Regions from separate parts of the Streptomyces sp. NPDC006365 genome, predicted to be linked through region 1. Evidence: predicted binding sites of a transcription regulator. Region 1 holds the regulator's gene; the other holds the start of a gene.
The links. The regulator HspR, encoded in region 1, represses chaperone genes until heat shock. The targets are predictions, from matches to a motif close to TTGAGNNNNNNNNNCTCAA.

Region 1 (14,475 bases):
CACCGGAACCCACCTGTACGTCGGCATGCCCTACGGCCCGAGCTCCGGCGCCGTTCACGCCCTGCCGATGTCCAACGTGACCGCGGGTGGCGCGGTCGCCGCGGTCACCTCCTACCGGCCCGGCCAGGGCGGCCTCCCGTCGGTCGGCGCCCGCTTCGGCTACGCGGCGCGGTAACCCACGTGTCCTCCGGGGGCCGGCGAGAGCCGGCCCCCGGAGGACTGGAGTCCGTAGGTGTCCATGAACGGCGCGAACAGGGCCCTGTCCTGAGCGGTACATGAGAAAGGCGCCTGACCGGGAGGATTCCCGTCAGGCGCCTTTTCGGTCACTCGAGGCCCAGCTCCTCCTCCGCGACGTGCTGTGAGGCCTCGGTGTCCAGGCCGTCCGGGGAGCCAGGGAAGACCCAGAAACCCGTCGTACGGCGCGTGGCGGAACCGTCCTCGGACCGTCGGTTGCCGGAGGCGGCGACCACGTCGAGGCGGCCGTCGCCGTTTACGTCGAGCAGGGGCGGCTTGGAGATCAGGCGGTGACGGATGTACTGCTTGTCGCCCTCTCCGGGGTCGCGGTTCTCTCCGTCCACACCCGTGGACTCCAGGTCGACCGCCTGGGGTTCGGTGGCTGGGGTGACGTGGGCGAGGTCCGGGATCAGGAAGACGAGCCCGTGGGCGCTGTTGATCGCGGGCGCACTCAGTACGAGGTCGGGCCGTCCGTCGCCCGTGACGTCACCGACCGCTCGGCCCTCGGTTCCGCCGCAGCAGCCGGAGTTGAGGCCGGGGAGGACGGCCAGGGTGACCGGCGACGCGGAACTCGCCTTTCCCGGCGTGGAGTTGACGCTGACCGTGATCTTCTGGTCGTGGGCGGCAAAGCTCGCCTTGTACAGCTCGTCGTCGCCGTCCCCGTCCACATCCCCGGGATGCCCCGCGAACTCCTCGCCCTGCTCGGACTCCTGCGCCAGAACGGGGCCACGCGCCGTACCGCGGAAGTGGTGCACCCCTCGGACGCTCAGGTCGCCGTCGCCCTCGCTGTCGGGGTCCGTCCACTCGAACCACACGGTCAGCTCGGCGCGGCCGTCGCCGTCGTAGTCCTCGGAGGTGGACTGGTAGGGCGCGCTGTCGGCGGGGACGGGGCCGGTGAGTTCGGCCTGGCGGGCCGGTTTGCCCGTACGGCGGTCGAAGGGGCCGTGGAAGACGACCCCTGCGGACCGGTCGGGGCGGCCGAGGCGGAAGACGTCACCGCTGCCGTCCCCGTCGAAGTCGGCGACACTACCGAAGTCGTCACCCGCTGGACCGAGTTCGCGCAGCGCATCGCCGCCGATGGCGAGTTGGCGTATCCCGGTGATTCCGCGCGCCCCGCCCCACAGCGCGTACTGCTTGCCGTCGTTCACCGTGACCAGCAGATCGGTGAACCCGTCTCCGTCCAGGTCGGCGCGGTGCAGCCGGGGCATGTTGTCGGCGTCACGGCCCGGGTGACCGCCGCCCACGGCGAGGGAGGTACGGGTGCGGGGGTCGGGGCCGTCCGCCGAGCCGTAGACGACGTAGACGGCGCCGGTGCGGGCGAGGGCCACGTCGTCGTATCCGTCGCCGTTGAGGTCGCCTTCGCGGGGGCGGTTCTGCGACTGCCCGGCGGCGGGGTGGTCGGGACCCTGGGCGAGGGCGCCGAGCGTGAAGCCGGTGGAGGTGGCGTTCGGGGGCGTGGGGGCGGAGGGCGTCCCCGGCCCCGTACCCCTGCTTCCGCCGTCCCCGGAGCCCTCGCCAGCCGTGTCGCATCCGGTGACGACGGCGCCCAGCAGGACGGCGCAGGTGACCAGAGCCGCACCCCTTGTCGCTCTCATTCAACGACAACACCCCATGCCCCCGGTTTGAACCAGGGACATGGGGTGCTTCGTTATCCAGCCGTACCCGTTGCCGTCGGGCCGCCGTTACTTGACCGGCTGCGGCTCCGGCTCGCTCTCCGACTCGGTCCCGCCCGCCGGCGGCTCGTCGTCGACCGGCGTCCTGACGGAGTCGAGGAGCAGCTGGGCCACGTCCACGACCTGGATGGACTCCTTCGCCTTGCCGTCGTTCTTCTTGCCGTTGACCGAGTCGGTCAGCATGACGAGGCAGAACGGGCAGGCCGTGGAGACGATGTCGGGGTTCAGCGACAGGGCCTCATCGACACGCTCGTCGTTGATGCGCTTGCCGATCCGCTCCTCCATCCACATCCGCGCGCCACCGGCGCCACAGCAGAAGCCGCGCTCCTTGTGGCGGTGCATCTCCTCGTTCCGCAGGCCCGGGACGTTGGCGATGATCTCGCGCGGGGGCGTGTAGATCTTGTTGTGGCGGCCCAGGTAGCACGGGTCGTGGTAGGTGATGATGCCCTCGACCGGGGTGACCGGGACCAGCTTGCCCTCGTCCACCAGGTGCTGGAGCAGCTGGGTGTGGTGGATGACCTCGTAGTCGCCGCCGATCTGCGGGTACTCGTTGCCGATCGTGTTGAGGCAGTGCGGGCAGGTGGCGACGATCTTCTTCGCCGACTTCGGCTTCTTCGACTCGGGCGTGACGTTGCCCTCGTCGTCCATCTCCTCGCCGAACGCCATGTTCAGGGCCATGACGTTCTCCATGCCGAGCTCCTGGAACAGCGGCTCGTTGCCCAGACGCCGCGCGGAGTCACCGGTGCACTTCTCGTCGCCGCCCATGATCGCGAACTTCACGCCCGCCATGTGCAGCAGCTCGGCGAAGGCCTTGGTGGTCTTCTTGGCCCGGTCCTCCAAGGCGCCGGCGCAGCCGACCCAGTACAGGTACTCGACCTCGGAGAGGTCCTCGATGTCCTTGCCGACGACCGGCACCTCGAAGTCGACTTCCTTCAGCCACTCCAGGCGCTGCTTCTTGGCCAGGCCCCAGGGGTTGCCCTTCTTCTCCAGGTTCTTGAGCATCGTGCCCGCCTCGCTCGGGAACGCGCTCTCGATCATCACCTGGTAGCGGCGCATGTCGACGATGTGGTCGACGTGCTCGATGTCGACGGGGCACTGCTCGACACAGGCGCCGCAGGTGGTGCAGGACCACAGGACGTCCGGGTCGATGACGCCGTTCTCCTCAAGGGTGCCGATCAGCGGCCGCTCGGCCTCGGCGAGCGCGGCGGCGGGTACGTCCTTCAGCTGCTCCTCGCTCGCCTTCTCCTCGCCCTCCATGGTCTTGCCGCCGCCGGCCAGCAGGTAGGGGGCCTTGGCATGCGCGTGGTCCCGCAGCGACATGATCAGCAGCTTCGGAGACAGCGGCTTGCCGGTGTTCCAGGCCGGGCACTGCGACTGACAACGCCCGCACTCCGTACACGTCGAGAAGTCCAGCAGACCCTTCCAGGAGAACTGCTCGACCTGGCTGACACCGAAGACGTCGTCCTCGCCGGGGTCGGTGAAGTCGATGGGCTTGCCGCCGCTGGTCATCGGCTGCAGCGCGCCGAGGGCCGTCGAGCCGTCGGCGTTGCGCTTGAACCAGATGTTGGGGAAGGCGAGGAAGCGGTGCCAGGCGACACCCATGTTGGTGTTCACCGAGACGGTGATCATCCAGATCAGCGACACACTGACCTTGATCATCGCGGTGAGGTAGATCAGGTTCTGGAGCGTTCCGACGCTCAGCCCCTCGAAGGCGAGCACCAGCGGGTACGAGGCGAAGTACGCGGCCTCGTAGTGCTCCACGTGGTGGATCGCGCCCTCCAGGCCACGCAGCGTGTAGATCGCCAGGCCGATGGTGAGGATGACGTACTCGACGAAGTACGCCTGCCAGGCCTTGGAGCCCGCGAACCGGGACTTGCGGCCGGCCCGGGAGGGCAGGCTGAGCAGCCGGATGACGATGAGTACGGCGATGCCGATGACGGTCATCACGCCGATGAACTCGATGTACATCTCGAACGGCAGGAAGCCGCCGATGACCGGGAGGGTCCAGTCGGCCTCGAAGAGCTGCCCGTACGCCTGCGCGAGGGTGGGCGGGAGGGTCAGGAAGCCGACCGCGACGAACCAGTGGGCGAAGCCGACGATGCCCCAGCGGTTCATGCGTGTGTGGCCGAGGAACTCCTTGACCAGCGTCACGCTGCGGTCCCAGGGGTTGTCGGTCCGACTGCCGGCGGGAACGGGCTGGCCGAGCTTGAAGTGCCGGACGAACTGGCCGACGGCACGCGCGAGCAGAGCAACGCCGATCACGGTCAGGACCAGCGACACGACGATCGCGGCGAGTTGCATTTGGGGGCTCCTCGGGCCTGCGAGGGGATTCGTCGAGGAGGTCCGCGAAGGTCGTCCTCGAGATTACTAAGCGGTAACTTACGTACTTCTCAGAGTACCCGCATCCTGTGCCGCACTGTAGCCAGCGGCGCGGTGATCTGTGCTACTGAGGGTTGCCTGAGTGGCGTGCGCCCTGTCAGAGGAGCGGCTCCAGGACGAGACGGCGTCCGGGGTGGGAGCGGTCGTAGTCGCGTTCCTCCAGATGGGCGCCGCGCAGACACATGGCCGTTCCGGTGCCGATCACGGCGACCAGGACGAGCGTGGCGACACCGCTGCCCCAGAGCTCCGTGAGCGCCAGGAAGGAGTAGCACAGGGCCGCCGGAGGCAGGCCGATCCGGCCGACGGCGCGGACGCTGTACATGCCGCCGTCGCCGAGAGACAGGAGATGGTCCAACGAATTGAGGGCCTCCTGCATGCCGTAGGAGCTAGTCAGCCCGCTGCGTTGTCACGAAGACCAGCCATCCCGCACCCAGTGCGGCCGGCGCCGCCCAGGCCTGCCACTCCGGGCCCCACGGGCGGGCGCCTGTCGCGGCTCCCGCGGCCCGCCAGGCGGCAAGCGCACAGACCGCGAAGAGCAACAGCACGGTCGAGCGGTAGTACAGACTGCGGTCGAAGTCGTAGGTGCTGCCCCGTGGCCCGGGCTCTCGGGCACGGCCCGGCCCCAGGCCGGCGGATACGCCGTGCCGCCCTGGAGGAGCGCGACGACGACGCGGGCCCGGAGCCACTCGGGCCCCTGAACGTAAGGTTCATATAAAAGTTGAGCCTCCCCCACTCATGCCTTTTGACCCAGCGCTCAGCGTCGTGCACACTTGAGTCCGTTCCACTCAAGTCAGCTGGAGGAATCACAATGGCACGTGCGGTCGGCATCGACCTGGGCACGACTAACTCCGTCGTCAGCGTTCTGGAGGGCGGTGAGCCCACCGTCATCACCAACGCCGAGGGCGCCAGGACCACGCCGTCCGTCGTCGCCTTCGCCAAGAACGGCGAGGTGCTCGTCGGCGAGGTCGCCAAGCGCCAGGCGGTCACCAACGTAGACCGGACCATCCGCTCCGTGAAGCGGCACATGGGCACGGACTGGAAGATCGAGCTCGACAACAAGCCGTTCAACCCGCAGCAGATCTCCGCCTTCATCCTGCAGAAGCTGAAGCGGGACGCGGAGTCGTACCTGGGTGAGAAGGTCACGGACGCGGTCATCACCGTCCCGGCGTACTTCAACGACTCGGAGCGCCAGGCCACCAAGGAGGCCGGCGAGATCGCGGGCCTGAACGTCCTGCGGATCGTCAACGAGCCGACGGCCGCCGCCCTGGCGTACGGCCTCGACAAGGACGACCAGACGATCCTCGTCTTCGACCTCGGTGGCGGCACCTTCGACGTCTCGCTGCTCGAGATCGGCGACGGCGTCGTCGAGGTGAAGGCCACCAACGGTGACAACCACCTCGGTGGTGACGACTGGGACCAGCGCGTCGTCGACTACCTGGTGAAGCAGTTCGCCAGTGGCCACGGCGTGGACCTGGGCAAGGACAAGATGGCCCTCCAGCGCCTGCGTGAGGCCGCGGAGAAGGCCAAGATCGAGCTGTCGTCCTCCACGGAGACCTCGATCAACCTGCCCTACATCACCGCGTCCGCCGAAGGCCCGCTGCACCTGGACGAGAAGCTCACCCGCGCCCAGTTCCAGCAGCTGACGGCCGACCTCCTGGAGCGCTGCAAGACGCCGTTCCACAACGTCATCAAGGACGCCGGCATTCAGCTGAGCGAGATCGACCACGTCGTTCTCGTCGGTGGCTCCACCCGTATGCCCGCCGTCGCCGAGCTGGTCAAGGACCTGACCGCCGGCAAGGACGCCAACAAGGGCGTCAACCCGGACGAGGTCGTCGCCATCGGCGCCGCGCTGCAGGCCGGTGTCCTCAAGGGTGAGGTCAAGGACGTACTGCTCCTCGACGTGACCCCGCTGTCCCTCGGTATCGAGACCAAGGGCGGCATCATGACGAAGCTCATCGAGCGGAACACGACGATCCCGACCAAGCGGTCCGAGATCTTCACCACCGCCGAGGACAACCAGCCGTCCGTGCAGATCCAGGTCTACCAGGGCGAGCGCGAGATCGCGGCGTACAACAAGAAGCTCGGGATGTTCGAGCTGACCGGTCTGCCGCCGGCGCCCCGCGGTGTCCCGCAGATCGAGGTCGCCTTCGACATCGACGCCAACGGCATCATGCACGTGACCGCGAAGGACCTGGGCACGGGCAAGGAGCAGAAGATGACCGTCACCGGCGGCTCCTCGCTGCCGAAGGACGAGGTCGACCGCATGCGCCAGGAGGCCGAGAAGTACGCGGAGGAGGACCACGCCCGCCGTGAGGCCGCCGAGAGCCGTAACCAGGGCGAGCAGCTCGTCTACCAGACGGAGAAGTTCCTCAAGGACAATGAGGACAAGGTCCCCGGCGAGGTCAAGACCGAGGTCGAGACCGCTGTCGAGGAGCTGAAGACCGCGCTCAAGGGCGAGGACACCGCCGAGATCCGTACGGCCACCGAGAAGGTCGCCGCGGTCTCGCAGAAGGTGGGCCAGGCGATGTACGCCGACGCTCAGGGCGGCGCGCAGGCCGCGGACGGCCCGGGCGGTCCTGAGGGTGCCGCCGACGGCGGCGCGCAGGCCAAGGCCGACGACGATGTCGTTGACGCCGAGATCGTCGACGAGGACCGGAAGGACGGTGCCGCGTGACGGAGGAGACCCCGGGCTTCGACGAGCAGCAGCCGCAGCAGGCTCAGCCTCAGCAGCAGCCCGACGTCCCTTCCGGCGCCACACCTGATGACGCGGAGCCGAAGGCCGCCCCTCAGGAGGGGGCGGCCCCGGCCGGGGACGCGGCAGCAGCCCAGCAGGCAGCACAGCAGACGGCGGCCCTGACGGCGCAGCTGGACCAGGTGCGTACGGCGCTCGGTGAGCGCACGGCGGACCTCCAGCGGCTCCAGGCCGAGTACCAGAACTACCGCCGCCGGGTCGAGCGGGACCGGATCCAGGTCAAGGAGATCGCCATCGCGAACCTCCTGACCGAGCTCCTGCCCGTACTCGACGACATCGGCCGCGCGCGGGATCACGGCGAACTGGTCGGCGGCTTCAAGTCGGTGGCCGAGTCGCTGGAGACCGTCGCGGCGAAGCTGGGCCTCCAGCAGTTCGGCAAGGAGGGCGAGCCCTTCGACCCGACGATCCACGAGGCCCTGATGCACAGTTACGCGCCGGACGTCACGGAGACGACGTGCGTGGCGATTCTGCAGCCTGGGTATCGCTTCGGCGAGCGCACCATCCGCCCCGCGCGGGTGGCGGTGGCCGAGCCGCAGCCGGGCGCGCAGACCGTCAAGGCCGACGAGGCGGATTCGTCGCAGTCGCCGGCCGACGACAAGGAGAACGGTGGCCCGGACGAGGGCTGACTTCGGCGACGTACGGGGCGTATGGCGCGTACGAATGAACGTACGGACCGTATGGCGCGTGAGAAGGAAGGAGGGACGTCGAGGATGAGCACGAAGGACTTCATCGAGAAGGACTACTACAAGGTCCTCGGCGTCCCCAAGGACGCCACCGAGGCCGAGATCAAGAAGGCGTACCGCAAGCTCGCCCGCGAGTACCACCCGGACGCCAACAAGGGGAACGCCAAGGCGGAGGAGCGCTTCAAGGAGATCTCCGAGGCGAACGACGTCCTCGGCGATCCCAAGAAGCGCAAGGAGTACGACGAGGCGCGCACCCTCTTCGGCAACGGCGGCTTCAGGCCGGGCCCCGGCGCGGGCGCCGGCGGCACGTTCAACTTCGACCTGGGCGACCTCTTCGGAGGCGGACCCGGCCAGGGCGGGGCGGGCGGTGCCGGCGGCGGTGCCGGCGGCGGATTCGGCGGCGGCCTCGGTGACGTCTTCGGGGGCCTGTTCAACCGGGGCGGCGCGGGCACCGGCACACGTACGCAGCCCAGGCGCGGCCAGGACATCGAGTCCGAGGTCACGCTGAGCTTCACGGAGGCGGTGGACGGCGCGACGGTTCCGCTGCGGATGTCCTCGCAGTCGCCCTGCAAGGCCTGTTCGGGCACCGGCGACGCGAACGGCACGCCGCGCGTGTGCCCGACGTGCGTCGGCACGGGGCAGGTGGCGCGCGGTTCGGGCGGCGGTTTCTCGCTCACCGATCCGTGCCCCGACTGCAAGGGCCGCGGTCTGATGGCGGAAACCCCCTGCGAGATCTGCAAGGGCAGCGGCCGGGCCAAGTCGTCGCGCACGATGCAGGTCCGGATCCCCGCGGGCGTCAGCGACGGCCAGCGGATCCGGCTGCGCGGCAAGGGCGCGCCGGGTGAACGGGGCGGTCCGGCGGGCGACTTGTACGTCATCGTGCATGTGGGCACCCACCCGGTCTTCGGCCGCAAGGGCGACAATCTCACGGTGACGGTGCCGGTGACGTTCGCCGAGGCGGCGCTGGGCGGGGAGGTCCGGGTGCCGACTCTGGGCGGGCCGCCGGTCACCCTGAAACTGCCGCCGGGCACGCCCAACGGGCGGACGATGCGCGCCCGGGGCAAGGGCGCGGTCCGCAAGGACGGCACCCGCGGGGACCTGCTGGTCACCGTCGAGGTCGCGGTTCCCAAGGATGTGTCGGGCAAGGCGCGTGACGCGCTCGAGGCGTACCGCGAGGCGACCGCGGGCGAGGACCCGCGGGCGGAGCTGTTCCAGGCGGCGAAGGGAGCATGAGGACACCATGGATGGCCGTCGACGCAATCCGTACGAGCTGACCGAGGAAACTCCGGTGTACGTCATCTCGGTGGCGGCCCAGCTCTCCGGTCTGCACCCCCAGACCCTGCGCCAGTACGACCGCCTCGGCCTGGTCTCCCCCGACCGCACAGCCGGACGGGGCCGGCGCTACTCGGCCCGCGACATCGAACTGCTGCGCACGGTCCAGCAGTTGTCGCAGGACGAGGGCATCAACCTGGCCGGCATCAAACGCATCATCGAACTGGAGAACCAGGTCGCCGCCCTCCAGTCCCGCGTAGCGGAACTGCAAGCGGCCCTGGACGGCGCCGCCGCAGCGATGCAGCAACGCGAGGCCGCGGTGCACGCCTCGTACCGCCGCGACCTGGTCCCGTACCAGGACGTCCAGCAGACGAGCGCACTGGTGGTGTGGCGCCCGAAGCGCCAGCAGTCGGACTAGGGACAGCGCAACAGCGTGCAGGGGCCCGGAGGTTGATCGTCGATCCTCCGGGCCCCTGCATGTCGTACGACACCGAAGTCGCCGATCGGGATGTGTGCGTACGTCGGCGGTCAGCGCCCCGCCGCCTGCCAAAGCGTCACTGCCAGGGCGATGCATGACGTGAGGGCCGCCAGGGACGGCAGGGGCCATCGGGCGCGTTCCAGTGACTCGAGGCGGGTTTCGTGTTCGTCGAGGGTCTTGTCCGTCTGGTCGGCGCGCTGGAGCAGGAGGGCCAGGTCGCCACGGGTGGTGGCGAAGCCGACGTCTACCGAGCGGCGCAGGCGTTCCAGCTCCAGTGCGACTTCGTCGGCCTCAGTCGTCGTCATGGTCGGCCTCCGTCCCGGCGTCCTCGCGCAGCAGCCGGTCCGTACGAAACGTTCTGCGCGTGGCATCGGTCATCGTGGCGCTCCTCTCTTCGGCCTTCCCCGCTCTTCTTCGCCCCGAGTGTGGGAACATGTGTTCGATAACAGGGAGCGAGCGAATAGACTTGCATGGTGCGAGCGCGTACGCAAGTGACTACCCTCCGTGGAGGTGGGCGCGATGGTGACGCTCCAGGCCGTACGTCAACTGCCGCTGATCTGGCGGTCGTTGCCGAATCTCCACGGTTACGCGCGAGCGCGCACACACCTTGGCGCGAGGGCGATCGGTACGTTGTCCGCGCGACGAGGGGAGAGCGGACATATGCGTTCCAGCTCACAGGCCGATGCCCATTCAGATCGCAGATACCGGGCCGAGGGGCTCGACGAGTTCGCCGGCTGGATCGAGGAACTGCTGCGCGGCCGTGGCTACGACATCGACAGCCCGCGTGGGGGCGGTCGTTCGAAGCTCGCCGACGATGCCGGAGTGCATCGGGCCGCCGTGAGCCGGCTGTTGCAGCGTCAGTCCATGCCCGACCTTGAGACGATGCGGCGTATCGCGGCCGTACTGGGCGTGCCGCTGCGCGAGATGCTCATCCGGTCGGGGCGGCTGACGGAGGACGACCTGCCGGTCATCGCGGGCGGCGGGTACCCCGCGGCCGGGGACGGCCATACGGCGCTGAGTCCCGAGGAGGCGGCTCGCAGGATGGGTGTCCCGCCCGAACTGCGGGAGCTGTTCGCCAAGGTGGCGAGGCAGTTCCTGCCTGAGGGCGATTGACGCGAGGGGGCAGCGCGAGGGAGTCGAGGGAGTGCGGCACATGGGGAATCCGGGCGGCGGCCGGGGTGACGAGGCGGAACGCGTCTCCAGGCTGATGGGCGAACTGCTCATCGGACTCGGCGAGAAGGTCCGGGCGGCCGGACCGGAGGGCGTCCGCGTGCTCACCGAGGAGGAGCTGCAACGGCAGCAGCTGAACTGGTTCCGCGCCGGCTGGCACGAGCACGCCCGAGCGACCGAACCGCCGTCCTCCGACGCCCGCACCGCCACCCATCCCGAGTCCGCCCCCAACGCGCGTACCGACGACGGCGTCCGCCGCCGGCACCCCGACGGCGAACACTTCCCGCTCCCCCCGCCCCGCCTCCTCCGCTTCCCTGAACACCCACCGGACGACGGGGACTGACTCAGGACGCGCCGGCTCGCTCGTAGCGCAGGAGCACGAGGCCGTTGCCGAAGGTGTGGGTCGCGGCGAGACGGAGGCGGGTGGTGGCGTCCGATTCCGGGAAGAGGGGACGTCCGCGGCCCAGGATGACCGGAACGACGTAGAGCAGGTACTCGTCGATCAGGTCGTGGCGGCGGAACTCCGCCGCGAGTTCCGCACCGCCGATTCCGAGGTCGCCGCCGGGCTGCTCCTTGAGGGCCCTGACTTCCTCGGGCACGACTTCCCGTACGACGGTCGTGTTCCAGTCGGCTGGACCCGGCTCCAGGGTGCGGGAGTACACGATCTTCGGCATGTCCCGATAGATGGCCGCGAACTCGCGCACGGGCTCCGTGGCCGAGGGGTCCTCGTCGGCGGTCGGCCAGTAGCCGACCATCAGCTCGTGCATGACCCGCCCGTGCAGGAAGCCGCCCATCGGCTTGATGCGCTCGTTGAAGTGGCGGTGCACCTCGTCGTCGACCAGATGCCAGTCGAGTTCGCCGTTCGGACCCGCGAAGTAACCGTCGAGGGACACGGACATACTCAGCGTGATCTTGCGCATCGGGGCTCCCGGGCTCGCGGTGGGTGAACTGCCGATGGACAGGCGATCACGTATGCTCCATCCTCGCCCGCCGGTCCTCCAGATCTTCACCTCTGTGTCTTCACGACAACCACGCAGAGTGCTGTTGTGATCTCGTTAGACAGAATTCCTTGACGCATTTGATACGCCCGCGTTGGCTTTTTGTCACCTGGGTCGCAAAACTGCGCTCTCGTTCGGAAGGCACCAGAAGTGAACAGCCGTATGCGTCGTATCGCCATATCCCTGGCCGTGTCCACCATGACTCTCTCGCTCGCCTCATGTGGTGTGCTCGAAGACAGCACGGAGGGCGGATCGGCGAAGCCGACCAGGGGCGACGACATCACGGTGGGTCTGCTGCTGCCGGAGAAGGCGAACCAGCGCTACGAGAAGTTCGACCACCCCATCATCAAGAAGAAGGTCGACGAGCTGACCAACGGCAAGGGCGAGGTCGTATACGCCAACGCCGACCAGGACGCCGGCGAGCAGAGGAACCAGCTCCAGCGGATGGTCGACGACAAGGTCGACGTGGTGCTCCTGGACGCGGTGGACGCCAAGGACATCGCGGACGGCGTGCAGAAGGCGAAGGACGCGGACATCCCCGTCATCGCATACGACCGGCTGGCCGAGGGCCCCATCGACGCGTACGTCTCCTTCGACAACCAGCAGGTCGGGGAGGTGCAGGGCCGTGCGCTGGCCGAGGTCCTGGACGGCGGCAGGTCCGAGAAGATCGTCATGATGAACGGTGCGGTCACCGACCCGAACGCGGCCCAGTTCAAGAAGTCCGCCCTCGCCGAACTCAGCGACAAGGTGACCATCGCCAAGCAGTACGACACCAAGGACTGGAAGCCGTCGAACGCGCGGGCCAACATGATGGCCGCGATCTCCTCCATCGGCGCCGCGAACATCGACGGGGTGTACTCCGCCAACGACGGCATGGCGGGTGGCATCGTCTCCGCTCTGAAGGCGGCCGGCGTGACCGACCTGCCGCCGATCACCGGCCAGGACGCGGAACTCGAGGCGGTGCAGCGCATCGTCTCCGGCGAGCAGTACATGAGCGTCTACAAGCCCTACCCCGAAGAGGCCGAGACCGCCGCCGAGCTGGCCGTGGCCGTGGCCCGCGGCTGGGGCATCGAGTTCGACGCACTCACCCGCGACAAGGTGGACAGCCCGACGAAGGAGAACATCCCGGCCCACCTCGTCCTCGTCTCCCCCCTGACGAAGGACAACATCGAGGACACGGTCATCAACGACGGCATCTACAAGGTCTCGGACATCTGCACGTCCAAGTACGAGACGGCATGCGAGGAACTCGGCCTGAAGAAATAGGTAGGGGTCCGGCTTCCGGGCAGGAGGAGGCAGGGGCGGGAGCCGGATGGTCCCGCCCTCACCGGGACGGCATCGCAACCGTCCCCACGTCACGCATTCAGTGGACGTGACGTCCGGCCGGAGGCCTCGTCTATTTCGTCGTGGGCCTTGGTCAGGAGTTTCATGGCCAGTTCGTTCAGGGCCCTGGCTCCTGCCACTTCTTCGCCCACCCTTGGCTGGTTGGAGTCGGTGGGGTGGCGTTTGGCGTAGCCGTGGGCTCGTACCTCGCTTCCATCACGGAGTCGTACGAGGGCGGCGGCGCGGGTGCGGTGGTCGTCCTCCTCGAATTCCAGCTCCACGTGCCATCCGACAGCCGAGTGGGTCATCGCGATCACCTCCGGAGACGGCCGGCTATGGCTACCACCAACAGGATCCGCCCGCCTGCCCCACTTACGCCACCCGCGTGAACTCCACGGTCACCTCGGGAGGCCCTCCGGCCACCCCCCGGTACACCCCCTTGTGCGGGGTGACGTCGTCGTAGTCGCGGCCCCGGCCCACGACCACGTGGGACTCGTCGACGCGGACGCGGTTGGTGGGGTCGTAGCCGGTCCAGTCGCCCGCCCAGTACTCGACCCAGGCGTGGCTCTGGCCTTCGACGGGGCGGTGGAGCTCCGCGTCGCGGTCGGGGTGGAGGTAGCCGGAGACATAGCGGGTGGGCAGGCCGAGGGCACGCAGCAGGCCCGCCGTGAGGTGGGCGATGTCCTGGCAGACGCCGGCGCCCTGTTCCCAGGCCTCGGCGGCGGCGGTGTTCACGCCGGTGGAGCCGGGGATGTACCTGACGTGGTCGGCGACCATGGACGACACCGCCACCGCCGTCTCGTGCGGGTCGAGGCCGGCCGCGGCCGTGCGGGCCCGCTCGACGAGTGCGTCGGGCATGGTCGTACGGGATGTCGGTGCCGCGTACTCCAACAGGCGGGAGTTCGCGACCCGTTCGGCCACCTCCGCCCAGGTCGGGGCCGAGGGGAGCCCGCCCGGCGGGGCCGTCTCGACCAGGCTCACCGCCGTGATCATCAGGTCCGCGTGCGGTTCCATCAGGTCGAAGCCGGTGACCTGGGTGCCCCAGTAGTCCCAGTACGACCAGGTCGGGGTGGAGGGGTTCACCAGGACGCGGGCGTCCAGCGTGGTCTGGCTCGGGAGCGTCAGCGGCGTCATGCGGACCTCGTTGTGGGAGGAGACCGCGGCCTGGGCGTACGACACCTTCGTGGTGTGCCGGATACGGAGCCGTCTCGTCATGGCGTGCTCACGCTCCTTCCTGGGCCCACTCGACGGGCCCCTGGTACGGGAAGAACTTCTCCGCGACCGCCTCGGCGGAGGCCATGCAGGATGTCTGCAACTCCCCGAGCAGGGACGGGAGTACGTCTTCGAGAGCTGTTGAGTCCTGGTACTCCAGAAGCGTGCGCATCCGGCCTATCGGGCGGCGTGCCGGATCCTGGCGCGGGCGGCCGAGCGCCGCCAGGCACTCCTCCGCCGTGGTCAGCGCGTGCAGTACCGAACGCGGGAACTCCCGGTCCATGATGAGGAATTCGGCCAC
Region 2 (14,475 bases), on a different contig from region 1:
TTCGTGCTCGTCTGGTGCGGGGTCGAGTAGATCCGCAGCGCCGTGTTGTCCGCGGTGCGCCAGACGACCTCCTCGCGCCAGTCGCCGAGGATGTCGCCGGAGAGCGCCGGGGTCGCCTTGGTGCCGTTGTTGGACGCGACGGAGGCGCCGGTCAGCAGACGGGTGTCACCGCTCGTGCCGTACTTGTCGATGCGGGTGCCGTCGAGGAGTTCGCGGGTGGTGTCGCCGTCCCACCAGTTCACGAAGTTGATGCTGGACGGCTCGCGGCCGAGCGAGGCTCCGCCGGCCGAGCGGAGCGTGGTGTCGGCCGCGGACCAGGACTCGGCGCCTGCCGAACCCGCGTGGATGTCGGCGGAGACACCGCGGCCGTTGTCGGAGCCGGAGGCGGTCTGCCACAGGATCTGTCCGGTGCGCGCGTCGGCCATCCAGGAACCGGGCTTGGAGCTGTCCTCGGACACCTTGAAGTACTCAAGTCCCGAGCGGGACGGGTTGAGGTCGCCGACATGACCGGCGTCCCCGTGGCCGAGCTTGGTCGTCCACAGGCCGTGTCCGTTGTCGTCCACGGTCATCGCGCCGTACACGATCTCGTCCTTGCCGTCGGCGTCCACGTCCGCGATGGACAGGCTGTGGTTGCCCTGGCCGTCGTAGCCCTTGCCGGTGTTGGTCGAGGAGTTGGTGTCGAAGGTCCAGCGGCGCGTGAACTGGCCGTTGCGCCAGTCCCAGGCCGCGATCACGCTACGTGTGTAGTAGCCGCGGGCCATGATCAACGAAGGCCGCTCGCCGTCCAGGTAGGCCGTGCCGGCGAGGAAGCGGTCGACGCGGTTGCCGTACGAGTCGCCCCACGAGGCGACGTTGCCGCGCGCCGGAACGTAGTCGACCGTCTGCATCGCCTTGCCGGTCTGGCCGTTGAACATGGTCAGGAACTCGGGCCCAGACAGCACGTATCCGCCGGAGTTGCGGTGGTCGGCGGACGCACTGCCGATCACCGCGCCGGTGCCGTCCCGTGTGCCGTCCGCGGTCTTCATGGCGACCTCGGCCTTGCCGTCGCCGTCGTAGTCGTACACCTGGAACTGTGTGTAGTGCGCGCCCGAGCGGATGTTGCGGCCCAGGTCTATGCGCCACAGGCGGGTGCCGTCCATCTTGATGCCGTCGATGATCGTGTTGCCGGTGACGCCGGACTGCGAGTTGTCCTTGGCGTTGGTCGGCTGCCACTTCAGTACGAAGTCGAGGGCGCCGTCGCCGTCCAGGTCGCCGACGGAGGCGTCGTTGGCCTCGTAGGTGTAGCCGGAGCCGCCCGCCGGGGGCGTGATCGGCACGTCCTTGTATCCGCTGCGGAACTGGATGGCGTGCTCCGAGAAGCCCTGCTCGACACCGTCCACGATCGCGCGAACCCGGTAGTCGGCGGAGTTGGGCGCTCCGGAGTGGAAGTAGTTCGTGGAACCCGTGATCGGGGTCGAGTTGACCTTGGTGTCACCCCGGTAGACGTTGAAGGACACGTTGGTTGGGTCGGTGCCGAGCCAGCGCCAGCTGACCAGGTTGCCGCTGCCTGTGTGGACGCTGACGACGCCCCGGTCGAGTCCCTCGACCTGCCGGGCGACCGCGGCCTCGGCCGAACTCACGTTGAACGCGGTGATCCCGGCGGCAGCCAGGGTCCCGGTGACGACGGTGGTGAGCAGCAGGCGGATCTTCTTGCGTCTGCGATGCGGGTGCCGCACGGTGACGTACCTCCTGGGTGGGGGCAGAGGAGTTCCACTTCCTCTGTTGCCGCTGGGGGTACGGGAGTTGCCGCCTTTGTGGAAGCGCTCTCTACGCATACGTGCGGGCCAGTGCGGCCACCGTCAGCGCAATCCGTTCCCGCAGCTCGGCCGGTTCGAGGACCTCGATGTCCGCGCCGAGGCGCAGGAACTCGTCGTGGGCTCGGTCGACCGACTCGATGGGGAGGGTGGCGCGAGTCCAGCCGTTCTCGTCGGTACGGCCGGTGACCTCGACAGCGCGGGCAGCGGGGCCGGTCAGCCGCGCTCCCGGAGCCAACCGGACCACCGCCTCGCCGCGGTACAGCCGGTCGTGGAAGTCCCTTTGGTAAGCGGCCCAGTACGCGGCGAGGTCGAAGTCCTCAGGGCGGGTGAACTCCTCGCCGGATGCGGCCAGTTCAAGGATCTGGTCGACGCGGTACGTACGCGGTCCCGGGCCGGCGACCACGTACCAGCGGCCCGACTTGAGGACGAGACCGTACGGTTCGAGGCGGCGCCGCACATCGGTGGGCTCGCGCCAGCGGCAGTAGAGGACGTGCAGGACGCGGCTGTTCCAGACGGCGTCGGCAACGGCGGGGAGGTACGGCGCCTCGTCATCCTCGGCGTACCAGCCGGGCGCGTCCAGGTGGAAGCGGCCGCTGATGCGGTCGGCATGCTCGCGCAGTTCGTGCGGTAGGGCCGCGCGGACCTTCAGCTGGGCGGCGGCGAGGACCGAACCGAGCCCGAGCTCGGCGGCGGGGCCGGGGACGCCGGCGAGGAACAGGGCCTCGGCCTCTTCGGCAGTGAGCCCGGTGAGACGGGTGCGGTAGCCGTCCAGGAGTCGGTAACCGCCCGCGTGGCCGGCGTCGCCGTACAGCGGGACACCCGCGGCGCTCAGCGCCTCGACGTCCCGGTAGATCGTACGCGCCGAAACCTCCAGCTCCTCGGCGAGCTGGGCGGCAGTGAGCCGTCCTCGCGTTTGGAGGAGCAGGAGGACGGAGACGAGCCGCGCCGATTTCATTCGGGCACCATCTCAGAATCCACTGACAGAAGGTGTCAGTGAAGCCGGTTTAGCTTCCTGCCATGACATTTTCTGTGGCCTTCACGGAGAAACGCCTGACCGTGCCACCGCCCATCGAGGTGGCGGGACGGCGGATCAAGCGCTACCACGTCACCGGGGACCCGGCGGGCATAGCGCCCGAAGTCGAGGAGGCGGCGTACGCGATGCTGCCGAAACTGCTTCCTGAGCCGGACAACACACCACCCGCGACGTTCGTCGTGCTGCACCGGGGCGGCGACGACGGCGCGTACCTCAACGCATACAGCTGGGTGTGGGACAACGTGCTGCACTTCCGGGGCGCCTCGGCGGGCCAGCCGGTCCTCGGCTGCCCGGACCGCGACCCGACCCACTTCATCACCCCCGACCTGCCGTGGATCGGCTGCGTCTGGGAACTACCCCCCATCCTGCACGAACGCAACGCCTGGGTACGCCACGTGCTCATGCCCGACACCCCTGACCTGGACGGATACCTCGCGGACTCACTGCCCGAGGGCACGACTGGAGACCTCTCATGAGCAGCGCGCACGACTTCGACTTCTTCCACGGCGAGTGGCAGGTCCTCAACCGCCGCCGAACCGACTTCCTCGACCCGGACAGCGACTGGGAGGAGTTTCGGGCGACAAACCGCTGCTGGAGCCTGTTCGACGGAGCCGCCAACATCGACGAGATGGACGTACCGAGCGAGGGCTGGAAGGGGCTGACGCTGCGGCTGTTCGACCAGGAGACCAGGGAGTGGTCGTTGAACTGGTCGGCCAGCCGCACGGGCAGGCTGTTTCCGCCCGTGATCGGTCACTTCGCCGACGGCCGGGGCGAGTTCTTCGGGGACGACAGGCACGACAGCAAGGACGTGCGTGTGCGGTTCGTGTGGTCGGGGCTCTCCGGCACCACCGCCCGCTGGGAACAGGCGTTCTCGGTGGACGGCGAGAAGACGTGGGTGACCAACTGGGTCATGGACTTCACACGGTGTGCGGCCCCGGCTTTCGGAACGAGCGGAGCTTGAACTCCGGTTCGGGGCGCGGGACATGCTGGTCCGGCAGTTCCTCCAGGCGGGACGCGAGCCGTTCGGTGAGGGGGGCGCCGGGGCGGAGGAGGGTGTACCAGCCGCGGCGTACGTCGGCGGCGGCCCGGGCCGGGGTGCGGCCCTGGCCACGGCCCCGAAACGTCGAACGGGCTGCCGGGGTCAGGCCGCTGCCGATGGCGAAGCGGGCCACCAGGCCGGACTCGTCGCGGGCGGCGCGGCGGGGGCGGGGGGCCATGACGGCGTCGATGTCGCTGCCCACGTCGTGGGCAGCCGCCTTGTCGACGGTGGTGACGAAGACGCCGCCCGGCCTCAGGACACGGGCCGCCTCGGCGACTACGAGGGCCGCGTCGTCCAGCAGGTGCAGCAGCCAGATCGACGAGGCGGCGTCGAACGAGGCGTTGGGGAAAGGGAGTTGGCGGCAGTCGGCGCGTACGAGGCGGCCGGGTACCTGTGCGGCGGCCCGGCTCAGCATTCCGTTCGCGGCGTCGACTCCTGTCACGTCGAGGCCGGCCGCCGCCAGGCGCCGGGTCACCGTGCCGGTGCCGCAGGCGAGGTCGAGAAGGGTGCGCGTGCCCTCGGGAAGCAGTCCGAGTACCGCGCTCGCGGCCTCGGCGGCACGGGGCACGCCGCCACGGGAGGCGTCGTACCGCTCGGCCTCCTCGTCGTAGTCGAACACCAGGTTGCTCAACCGGCACCGTGCCCGGAGGCGAGTTCCTCGACCCGGCGCGCCAGCTCGAAGTCCTTCTCGGTGACCGCGCCGCCCACGCTGTGCGTGTTCACGGTGAGTGAGACCGAGTGGTAGCCGAGGGTGAGGTCGGAGTGGTGGTCCAGCTCGTCCTGCACCTGCGCGATGTGCACGACCAGCGCGGCTGCCGCGAAGTGCGAGCCGAGGCGGTAGGAGCGGGCGATCCGGTCCCCGTCGAGCGACCAGCCAGGCAGTTCGGCTAGGCGTTCCTCGATGTCCTTCTGCGAGAGCGGTTCGAGGGGCATGGCTGTGCTCCGTTCCGTCGTCCCGTAACGTCCGGTTCTCTCAGCGTGCCACAGCCGCACGGTTCCGGGCCTGGTCAGGCGGGTGCCCGCCGGCCGGCGGCGGATGGATTCGGCCGCGGGACCGGGAACGGCGGCGCCCTGCCTTACTCGCCTCCCCCTTCTCTCGCGTCACTCCGGTGGCCGCCTGTGGCCGGGCCTCGACTACGGTCGTCGTATGGCCACTGTCCCGACCCCTTCCTCCGCCTCCGCCTCGGCCGACCGTGGGATCGGGCCGCTGTTGCGCGGCTGGCGCGAGCAGCGCCGGGTGAGTCAGCTGGAGCTGGCGCTGCGTGCCGGATCGTCGGCGCGGCACATCAGCTTCATCGAGACGGGCCGCTCCCGCCCGAGCGAGGAAATGGTGCTGCGCCTCGCCGAGCACCTCGACGTCCCCGTACGGGAGCGCAACTCCCTTCTCCTGGCGGCCGGTTACGCACCCCACTATCCGGAGACGCCGCTGGACGACCCGGCGATGGACTCGCTGCGGGAGGGTCTGGAGCGGCTGATCCAGGGTTACGAGCCCTACCCGGCGTTCGTCGTGGACGCCACGTACAACGTGGTCGCCGCCAACCGGGGCATCGCGATGCTGTTCGACGGCCTCCCCGAACACCTGCTCGTGCCTCCACTGAACGCGCTACGGCTGACGCTGCATCCGGAGGGCATGGCGCCGAGGATCCGCAATCTGCGCGAGTGGCGGGGCCATCTGCTCGCCCAGATGGAACGGGACATCGCCCTGCGCCGCTCGGATGCGCTGCGTGTGCTGTACGAGGAGGTGGCGTCGTATCCGCACCCCTCCCCGGAGGAAGACCCCTCCCCGGAGTGCGGACAGGGGCCTGGGGAGCCGTTTGCCTTCGCGCTGCCGATGCAGATCGAACACGACGGGCGCGTGCTGTCCTTCATCTCGTCCATCTCGACGTTCAACACCCCCATGGACGTGACGGTCGCCGAGCTGGCCATAGAGACGCTGCTCCCGGCCGACCCGGGGACGGGCAAGTACCTTCAGTCGCTGATGTCCTGACGGAGCATCACTGCCGCCGGACTAGGCGCGCAGTTCCTTCAGGGCGTCCGCCAACAGCTCCGCCCGGTCTTCCGCGTCGGGGTAGATCGGGTCGATGTCCCGGTCGGCCCAGTGGGTCTTCTGGAGGTCGACAAGGCGTTTGACCAGGCCGTTACGGACCCGACGCGGCATGCGGTGGCCGGAGGTACGGGCCTGCAGCGCGGCGAGAGCGACCACGGGCATGAACTTCCAGTGAGGGTCCGGTAGTTCCAGCTCGGCCAGCAGGCAGGCCGGTGCGTCCGGTGCACGGTGGTGAACCCGGTCAGCCAGGCTCATCGCCCGGATGACAGGGTCGGTCGAGTCGGCATGGCGGGCCAGAGCGGTGGACGCGGCTTTCACGTTGTCCTCTTGGCTGTATCTGCTCCGTTGCAGTGCTGCGGCGGCACACTGACGCACCTCGTCGTCCACGTCCTCGTCCAGCAGACGGACGAGGACGTCCACTGCCGTGGCTTCCTCCGGACCCCCCAGGGTGAAGTCGGAAAGTCCGAGGGCCGCGGATCTGCGGACCTTGGCGACCGGATGCCGGGTGCCCTCCAGGAAGTGCGCTGTCGGCGGGTCGTTCAGCGGGAGCTCGTCGTGCAGGAGTTCGTAGCAATCCAGGATCTCGCTGAGCATGAGCGGCTCCGGGTCCCGCGAGACGAGGCCGTCGAGTGTGTCACGTACGAGGTCCCGTCGGACCCCGTCGTGACAGACCAGCAGGTAGGAGATCACCTCCACACCCAGGGCTACCAGGTCTTCCTCTCCGCTGTCGCAGAGCGCGAGCGCTTCGTCCATGCGAAGGCCCGTCCGGGCGCGGTCGGGCCACGACTCGTCGTCCTGCAGCTCGACCAGCGGTTGGAGCTCGCGATCGCGTTCCTCGCTGCCGCTGGGATGGAGCAGCGCCTTCTTGAACACAGCGCGTGCTTCCCGGCGCGTGCGGTGCGCGTCCTCGTCGGAGAGCGGTGCCGCGCGGCGCACGACGCCGTGCACAGCCGCGACGGCCATGCCGAACCTCAGCTCGAAGGCGAACGTGCCCCGCTGGATGCCCGGCAGCCCCTCGGGTGTCCAGCCCTGCTGGCGCAGCAACTTCAGGCGCAGGCGCGCGTCGTCTCGTACGTCTGCGTCGATCACCCGCAGGGCAGGGGCTCCGCCCAGCTCCGTGACCAGTGCCGTCCACTCGCGCAGCAGGTCCTCCGGAGCGTCGAGGTTTCGCGCGAAGATCTGTACGGCACGCTCCCGCAGTTCCTCGTCCCGGCACAGGGCGTCGCAGAAGGCTCCCGCCGCCTCCACGGAGACGTCCAGTGACGGCTCGTGACCGAGTGCCTGGGCCAGTTCGCGCAGCGCCCACTCCAGGTCAGGTGCCTTGGCCGCGTCCGCGAACGCCTTCTCGCGGACCGCGGCATCGGGGGAACTGAGCCGCTCGGAGAGAGCGAGCGTGAACTCCTGTTGTCTGAGGGCCTTGTCCTTGCGCCGAGAGAACATCCGGACAGCCTAAGCGGCTGCTCCGACAGCGAGTGCGCCCGGATCAGTGACTCACAGTGACCACAATGTTGCCGAATTGGTTGTTGGCGACCGGTCCGGTATCAAGCGCCCTCGGTTCATTGGTTTCTGACGGACTACTCAGCAATCTCTGCTCATCAGCTGCTTCCGGCCGCCCGCAGCGCCCCGTACTGCAAGCCCGCGAACCCCGCCACGACCAGCGCCTGTACCGGTATGTACACCGCGCCCGCGGTGGTCGGTGACAGCCACACGGCGAGTGCGATGAAACTCAGGGCAGTCCAGGCGAGGTTGATCTCGATCACCGCCCGGACCGGGAGGGTCGCCGGCTGCGGGCGCGCGGCCAGGAGGCCGACGCCCGCCGCGTACGCCGTGAGGAGCACGCCGAGTGTGAGCAGCAGGCCGGAGTCGATGCCGAGCAGCCGTCCCATCGGGCCGGACGCGATGAGGTAGGCGATGCCGTTCGCGCCGGTCCCCGCCGCGTCGAATGCCAGGAAGCGGCGCAGCATGGTGTGCGGCTCGGGGGTGCGGGCCAGGGCGGCGAGCTGGGTTGCGGACATGGCGGATCAGCCTCCGTCGAGGTCGGGATGGGGTGGGGCAGGGTCCGGTCGGGCCGGTGGACCCGGCTCCCGGGCCGGAGTGCGCCGGCCCGGGAGCCGGTATGACCACCATGCCGGGCCTGTGGGCGGTGGTCGATTACGCGCGAGGTAATGAACGAGCGCCCGATCCCGTGATGGTTTCCCGCCGACGTGGCAGACTTCTTGCGTTGCTCGGCGCGTGGGGAGGCGTGGCGTGAGTGAACGGCGTCCGGCGCCGACTGTGGGTCAGGTGGTGCTCGGAAGAAGACTTCAGGAACTGCGCGAGGAATGCGGGCTGCGGCGGGACGAGGCGGCCCAGATTCTGCGTGTCACGGCCGCGACCGTACGGCGGATGGAGATGGCCGAGGTCGCGCTGAAGATCCCGTACGCACAGGTGCTGCTGTCGACGTACGGCGTGCCCGACGAAGAGATCGCGGCGTTCGTCGCGCTGGCCGAGGAGGCGAACCAGCCCGGCTGGTGGCAGCGTTTCCACGACGTTCTGCCGGACTGGTTCAGCCTGCATGTGAGCCTGGAGGGCGCTGCCTCGCTGATCCGGTCGTACGAGCCGCACTTCGTGCCCGGACTGCTGCAGACCGAGGAGTACGCGCGTGCCGTCATGGAGGCGGGCACGGTGGGGCAGACCCGGCCTGCCGAGATCGAGCGGCATGTGTCGTTGCGGCTGGAGCGGCAGAAGCTGTTGACCCGCGAGCATCCGCCCCGGCTATGGGTGATCATGGACGAAACGGTCTTGCTGCGGCCGGTGTGCATGCGGGGTGAGGTGATGCGGGAGCAACTGGAGCGGCTGTTGATGGTCGCCGAGAACGACCACATCACCTTACAGATAGCCGAGTTCGCGCATGGGCCCCATCCGGGAACGTACGCGCCGTTCACCCTGTTCCGCTTCGCTGAACCGGAGCTGCCGGACATGGTGTACAGCGAGTATCTGACCGGCGCGCTGTATCTCGACTCGCGTCGGGAGGTTGCCGCGCACCTTGAGGTGCTCGACCACATGACGGCGCGGGCGGCCACGGCTCAGCGGACGAAGCAGCTCATTGAGAAGCGGCGGGACGACTTCTGAGTCCTCTGGGAGGGCTGATACCCCGCCCGGTGCCACCGCCGGGCAGTGACCTCAAGTCAGCTTGAGGTCAAGCCCCGCAGCCGCGAGATCGCCGAACATGTCCTAGGCGGCGCCGCCCTTCGTGTCCTTCTCGTCGTCGACGATCTCCGCGTCCACTACACCTTCCTCCTCCGAGGCGGCCGAGCCCTCCGGGGACGGCCGGTCGGTGCCTGGCTGTGCGTCTGAGGGGCCCTGCTGGGCCTGGGCGTACATGGCCTGGCCCATTTTCTGGCTGACCGAGGCCAGTTTCTCGACACCGGAGCGTAGTGCGGCCGTGTCGGCGCCCTCGCGGTCCTCCAGGAGGGTCTTGAGTTCGGTGATCGCCGACTCCACCTCCGACTTGGTGTCGGCGGGGATCCGTTCCTCGTTGTCGCGGAGGAAACGCTCGGTCTGGTAGACGAGTTGCTCGGCCTGGTTGCGGGTCTCGGCGGCTTCGCGGCGGCTGCGGTCCTCGTCGGCGTACTGTTCCGCCTCGCGCATCATGCGGTCGATGTCGTCCTTGGGGAGGGCCGAGCCGCCGGTCACCGTCATCTTCTGCTCGCGACCCGTCGCGAGATCCTTCGCCGAGACGTGCATGATTCCGTTGGCGTCGATGTCGAAGGCGACCTCGATCTGCGGCACCCCGCGCGGCGCGGGCGGCAGGCCCGTGAGGTCGAAGACGCCGAGCTTCTTGTTGTAGGCGGCGATCTCGCGCTCGCCCTGGAAGACCTGGATGCCGACCGAGGGCTGGTTGTCCGTGGCGGTGGTGAAGATCTCCGAACGCCGGGTGGGAATCGTGGTGTTGCGTTCGATCAGCTTCGTCATGATGCCGCCCTTGGTCTCGATGCCCAGGGACAGCGGGGTGACGTCGAGGAGCAGGACGTCCTTCACGTCGCCGCGGATGACGCCCGCCTGGAGGGCGGCGCCGAGGGCCACGACCTCGTCGGGGTTGACGCCCTTGTGCGGGTCCTTGCCGGTGAGTTCCTTGACGAGTTCCGTCACCGCGGGCATCCGGGTGGAGCCGCCGACGAGGATGACGTGGTCGACGGCGGAGAGCTTGATGCCCGCGTCCTTGACCGCCTGGTCGAAGGGCGTCTTGCAGCGGTCGAGGAGGTCGCTTGTCATTTCCTGGAACTGGGCGCGCGTCAGCTTCTCGTCGAGGTGCAGCGGGCCTTCGGCGGAGGCGGTGATGTAGGGCAGGTTGATGGTCGTCTCGGTGGAGGAGGACAGCTCGATCTTGGCTTTCTCGGCCCCCTCGCGCAGCCGCTGGATCGCCATCTTGTCGTTGCCGAGGTCGATGCCGTACGAACCCTTGAAACGCTTGGTGAGGTGGTCGACGATCCGCTGGTCCCAGTCGTCGCCGCCGAGATGGGTGTCGCCGTTGGTGGCCTTGACCTCGATGACGCCCTCGCCGATCTCCAGGAGTGAGACGTCGAAGGTGCCGCCGCCCAGGTCGAAGACGAGGACCGTCTGCTCCTCACCGCGGTCGAGCCCGTACGCAAGGGCAGCGGCTGTCGGCTCGTTGATGATCCGCAGCACCTTCAGGCCCGCGATCTCGCCGGCCTCCTTGGTGGCCTGCCGCTGTGCGTCGTCGAAATAGGCGGGCACCGTGATCACGGCGTCTGTGACGTCCTCGCCGAGATATGCCTCGGCGTCCCGCTTCAGCTTCTGCAGCACACGGGCCGACAACTCTTGTGCGCGGTAGCGGGTCCCGTCGATGTCTCCCTTCTCCGGGAAGCGCCAGCTCCCGTCGCCCATGTGCCGCTTCACGGAGCGCGCGGTGCGCTCGACGTTCGTCACGGCCTGCCGCTTGGCGACCTCCCCGACGAGGACCTCCCCGTTCTTGGCGAAAGCCACGACGGACGGCGTCGTCCGCGCGCCCTCGGCGTTGGCGACGACCGTGGGCTCACCGCCCTCCAGGACGGCCACCACGGAGTTCGTGGTACCGAGATCGATCCCGACCGCTCGTGCCATCTTCGTCCCCTTCCACCCGGGCGCTTCCCGCCCTCCAGCACAAAACTTGAGTGCGCTCTTGTCAACACCAGGTACCCCGGAAACGCGTACGCCGCACCTGGGGCAGCGACCGGAAACGACGATGCCGCGCCCTGCGGGAGGCGCGGCATCGAGGTGCGTACTGAGTGCTTACGAACGTGCGTACAGAGTGCGTACGAGGGTCAGGCAGGCGGTCAGGCCAGCTCGGCCGTCAGCGTGATCGTGGTGCCGGTGAGGGCCTGGCTCACCGGGCAGTTCTTCTTGGCGTCCTCGGCCGCCGCGGCGAAGCCGTCCGCGTCCAGGCCCGGCACCTCGCCCCGCACGGTGAGGTGGATGCCGGTGATGCCCTCGCCGGGCTGGAAGGTCACGTCGGCCTTCGTCTCCAGGCGGGTGGGCGGGGTGCCGGCGCCGTTCAGGCCGTGCGACAGGGCCATGGAGAAGCAGCTGGAGTGGGCGGCGGCGATCAGCTCCTCCGGGCTGGTCTTTCCGTTCGCGGCCTCGGCCCGCGACGGCCACGACACCGGCTGCGAACCGATGCCGGAGGAGTCGAAGGTGACGGTGCCGCTGCCCTTGAGCAGTTCGCCCTCCCAGACGGTGTGTGCGGTACGCGTGGTTGCCACGATGGTTCCTTTCGATGAGTTCGAAGCTCGATGAGTTCAACGAGTTCGATGGTCCCTAAATCGGTTCCGTCCGGCCCATCCGATCACATCCGCGCCCGGTGCAGTCGAAGGACCGGGACAAGAGTGGTTGAACGGCAGGGAAGCACCCGGCGGGACGGGCCCAACTCCCGTCAGGCCGCCCGCTGGTCGCGGCGGGCCGGCAGCGGAATCTGCGGGCCCGCGGCCTCCCGCAGCCAGCTCCGCAGGACGCGGTGCACCTGCTCGGCGCCGACGAGTTCCGCCCCCTCCTCGACGGGAGGCGAGAGCTCGACGGGCGACATCAGGAACGCCTCGCCCTGCGCGCCGCCGAGTCCGCCGTGGGAGCCGATCTGCTCCTCGAAGGCGAGGACTTCGCCGTCCTGGGGCTCGTAGGCGGAGTTGACCATGATGTCGGCCGCGTGCGGGAACGAGTGCGTGCGGCGTACGGCGGTGGCCGCGGCGGGGCCGAAGTCGGTGAGCGGGCCCGGGTTCTCCGCCAGTTCGTCCACGGGGATCTCCGCGCCGTGCGCGCCGAGGACGAGGCCGCCGTGCCGCTCGCTCCTGACCAGGACGAAGCCGACGCCGGGGTGGTTGGCGAGTGTGGACAGCAGTGCCGGGTGGCGCTCGTCGATCTCCTCGCGGCTCATCCGGTGCGGTACGTCCGGAAAGGACACCAGGCCAAGGTTGCCGGACGCCAGCACGATGGGTTCCGAGCGGCGGCCGGACGGGCGGTGCTGTTCGCCGCCCTCTTCGACGGGCCGGTGCAGCGCGGCCCGTACGGCAGCCCGGGCCTCGGCGCCGCTGTGCGTGCGCTGCGCCTTGCGGGGCACGGGCAGTCCGCAGCCGGCCCTGACGAGTTCGCCGAGGGCCAGTCCATAGCGTGCGCGGAAGGTCTCGCCGGGGCTCTGGCCGTGGTCGGACAGGACGACGATGCGGTACGCGCGCGGGGCGTGCTCGGCGACCTTCGCGATCAGGGCCAGCGAGCGGTCGAGGCGCCCCAGGACCTTCTCGGCGTCGCGGCTGTACGGGCCCGAGTGGTGGGCCACTTCGTCGTAGGCCACCAGGTCCGCGTAGACCGCGGCACGTCCGGCGAGCATGTCGCCGATCACGGCGGCGACGACGACGTCCCGCTCGACGACGGTCGCGAAGGCGCGGATGAGGGGGTACAGGCCGCCGCGTTTGACGCGGGGGCGCTGCCTTCTGAGACGCGCCCGGGTGGACTCGCCGATCTCGCGGCCGACGTCGGCGACGAACGACATGGCGGTACGGACGGCGTTGGCGGGGTCGCTGAAGTACGCGAAATAGCCCGCCCGCGAACGGTTCTCCTTGCCCCGCCTCGCCGCCACGGACAGCACCAGGGCGAGCTGGTCGGCGCCGCCGCTGAAGAGGTTGCCGCGGCTGGCGCCGTCCAGGGTGAGCAGTCCGCCGTCGCCGGTGCGCTCGATGGCCCGGCGCTGGAGTTCGGCAGCGCTGGTGGGCCGGTTGCAGACCATCACCTCCCCGCTCTCCTTCTCGTACCAGCGGAAGGCGGGGATGTCGTGGTTGGAGCCATGCAGGATGCCGAGCTGGCTGGCACCGGTCTGGCTGGACCAGTCGGTGCGCCAGAGAGTGAGGCGGTGGGTGGTGTCGAGCCAGGCGGCGACCGTGGGCATCAGCCCCCGCCCCACCGCGTCCAGCAGTACGTCGTGTCCCACGCCGTCGAGCTGGAGGAAGACAGTGCCGGGAGTCGACGGTCCGCCCTCTCCCAACTCCTCCGTGCGACGGCGGTCCGCCAGGCGGTACAGCCTCCTCCGGTACGCGTCGTCGTCCCGGACCGCGAGGGCCGCGCCGGTGGCGGAGGCGACCGCGGACATCACCGCGGCGACCACGACGGCGGTCTCCGGGGCGACCTCACCCCGTCCCGAGGGATTGAAGCGCAGGACGACGAGGAGCAGCGAGCCGTTGAGGAAGAAGACGAGCAGTCCGAGGACGAGGGCGGGCACGAGGAGCAGGGCGCGGACGAGAAGGGGCCACACCAGGGCCGAGAGCAGACCGAAGCCTCCGGCGCCGACCGCGGCGGCGACGGTGATACGGGTGGCGCTCTCTCCGTCGGCCGACTGGATCCGGAAGTCCGGCAGGATCCCGGCGAGCACCAGCATGGTGACGGTGGAAACGGCCCACACCGCGATACTCCGCAAGACGGCGCTGCCCACCCGCCGCCATCGCTTGTCGCCCACGCCCACCTCCCGCTGTCTCCCACCGGCTCCCGGTGACGAAGTCCGTCCCCCACATTGTCACAACGGGTGAGGGCGCACGGGCGGTTGCGGACAGGGAGTGAACGCCCGCGGATCAGCGCCCGTCGTACCCCGCCGTCGGCATCGACAGCCGACGATGGACGTGCGCCTTCATCTGCGCGTCGTACGCCGGTTCCGCGTGCCCGGCCGTCTCGATGCGTACGCCTCGCCGGGCGCACTCGGCGGTGAACTCGTCGACCGAGGCGAGCGCCCGCTCCAGCACCCGGCGGCTGGGCGCGACGAACAGGTCGACGCGCCCCGCCTCGACGTCCTCCCAGAGCGCGCCGTGGTCGGGGCGCAGTCCGCGTACGAGGAGTTCCCGGGTGATGACGTACCCGTGCTCGGCGGCCCAGCGCGCGCACATGGCGTGCTGGCTGCGCGAGTCGACCAGGAAGGGATCGGCGTCCAGTTCCTCGAGCGGCGTCAGACTGGCGATGGCCGTGACGCGAAGCAGGCCGGAGGCGCTGCGCGTGTCTCCCATGGTGTCCCCCTCACCTCCGGTTTCGCCGCTGACCCTACCCCTGCCCG

Region 2: the regulator HspR is predicted to act here: its motif matches at 11,065-11,083, upstream of dnaK (molecular chaperone DnaK).

The regions. Positions count from the first base shown of each region.
Region 1 covers NZ_JBIAHS010000018.1:54,350-68,824, forward strand. Annotated here, with positions in the region: gene ACFYO0_RS35635 (S1 family peptidase) at 1-175, shown strand, start outside; gene ACFYO0_RS35640 (FG-GAP repeat domain-containing protein) at 324-1,829, opposite strand; gene ACFYO0_RS35645 ((Fe-S)-binding protein) at 1,917-4,208, opposite strand; gene ACFYO0_RS35650 (hypothetical protein) at 4,384-4,662, opposite strand; gene dnaK (molecular chaperone DnaK) at 5,095-6,960, shown strand; gene grpE (nucleotide exchange factor GrpE) at 6,957-7,664, shown strand; gene dnaJ (molecular chaperone DnaJ) at 7,749-8,954, shown strand; gene ACFYO0_RS35670 (heat shock protein transcriptional repressor HspR) at 8,962-9,411, shown strand; gene ACFYO0_RS35675 (hypothetical protein) at 9,522-9,776, opposite strand; gene ACFYO0_RS35680 (helix-turn-helix domain-containing protein) at 10,132-10,584, shown strand; gene ACFYO0_RS35685 (hypothetical protein) at 10,625-10,984, shown strand; gene ACFYO0_RS35690 (dihydrofolate reductase family protein) at 10,986-11,561, opposite strand; gene ACFYO0_RS35695 (sugar ABC transporter substrate-binding protein) at 11,790-12,905, shown strand; gene ACFYO0_RS35700 (DUF1876 domain-containing protein) at 12,995-13,270, opposite strand; gene ACFYO0_RS35705 (transglutaminase domain-containing protein) at 13,335-14,177, opposite strand; gene ACFYO0_RS35710 (alpha-E domain-containing protein) at 14,185-14,475, opposite strand, start outside.
Region 2 covers NZ_JBIAHS010000010.1:76,888-91,362, forward strand. Annotated here, with positions in the region: gene ACFYO0_RS26280 (rhamnogalacturonan lyase) at 1-1,715, opposite strand, end outside; gene ACFYO0_RS26285 (helix-turn-helix transcriptional regulator) at 1,807-2,751, opposite strand; gene ACFYO0_RS26290 (hypothetical protein) at 2,826-3,305, shown strand; gene ACFYO0_RS26295 (hypothetical protein) at 3,302-3,790, shown strand; gene ACFYO0_RS26300 (class I SAM-dependent methyltransferase) at 3,747-4,487, opposite strand; gene ACFYO0_RS26305 (4a-hydroxytetrahydrobiopterin dehydratase) at 4,496-4,801, opposite strand; gene ACFYO0_RS26310 (helix-turn-helix domain-containing protein) at 5,016-5,855, shown strand; gene ACFYO0_RS26315 (HEAT repeat domain-containing protein) at 5,877-7,355, opposite strand; gene ACFYO0_RS26320 (hypothetical protein) at 7,511-7,930, opposite strand; gene ACFYO0_RS26325 (helix-turn-helix domain-containing protein) at 8,163-9,026, shown strand; gene dnaK (molecular chaperone DnaK) at 9,129-11,018, opposite strand; gene ACFYO0_RS26335 (OsmC family protein) at 11,231-11,656, opposite strand; gene ACFYO0_RS26340 (alkaline phosphatase family protein) at 11,827-13,890, opposite strand; gene ACFYO0_RS26345 (hypothetical protein) at 14,003-14,428, opposite strand.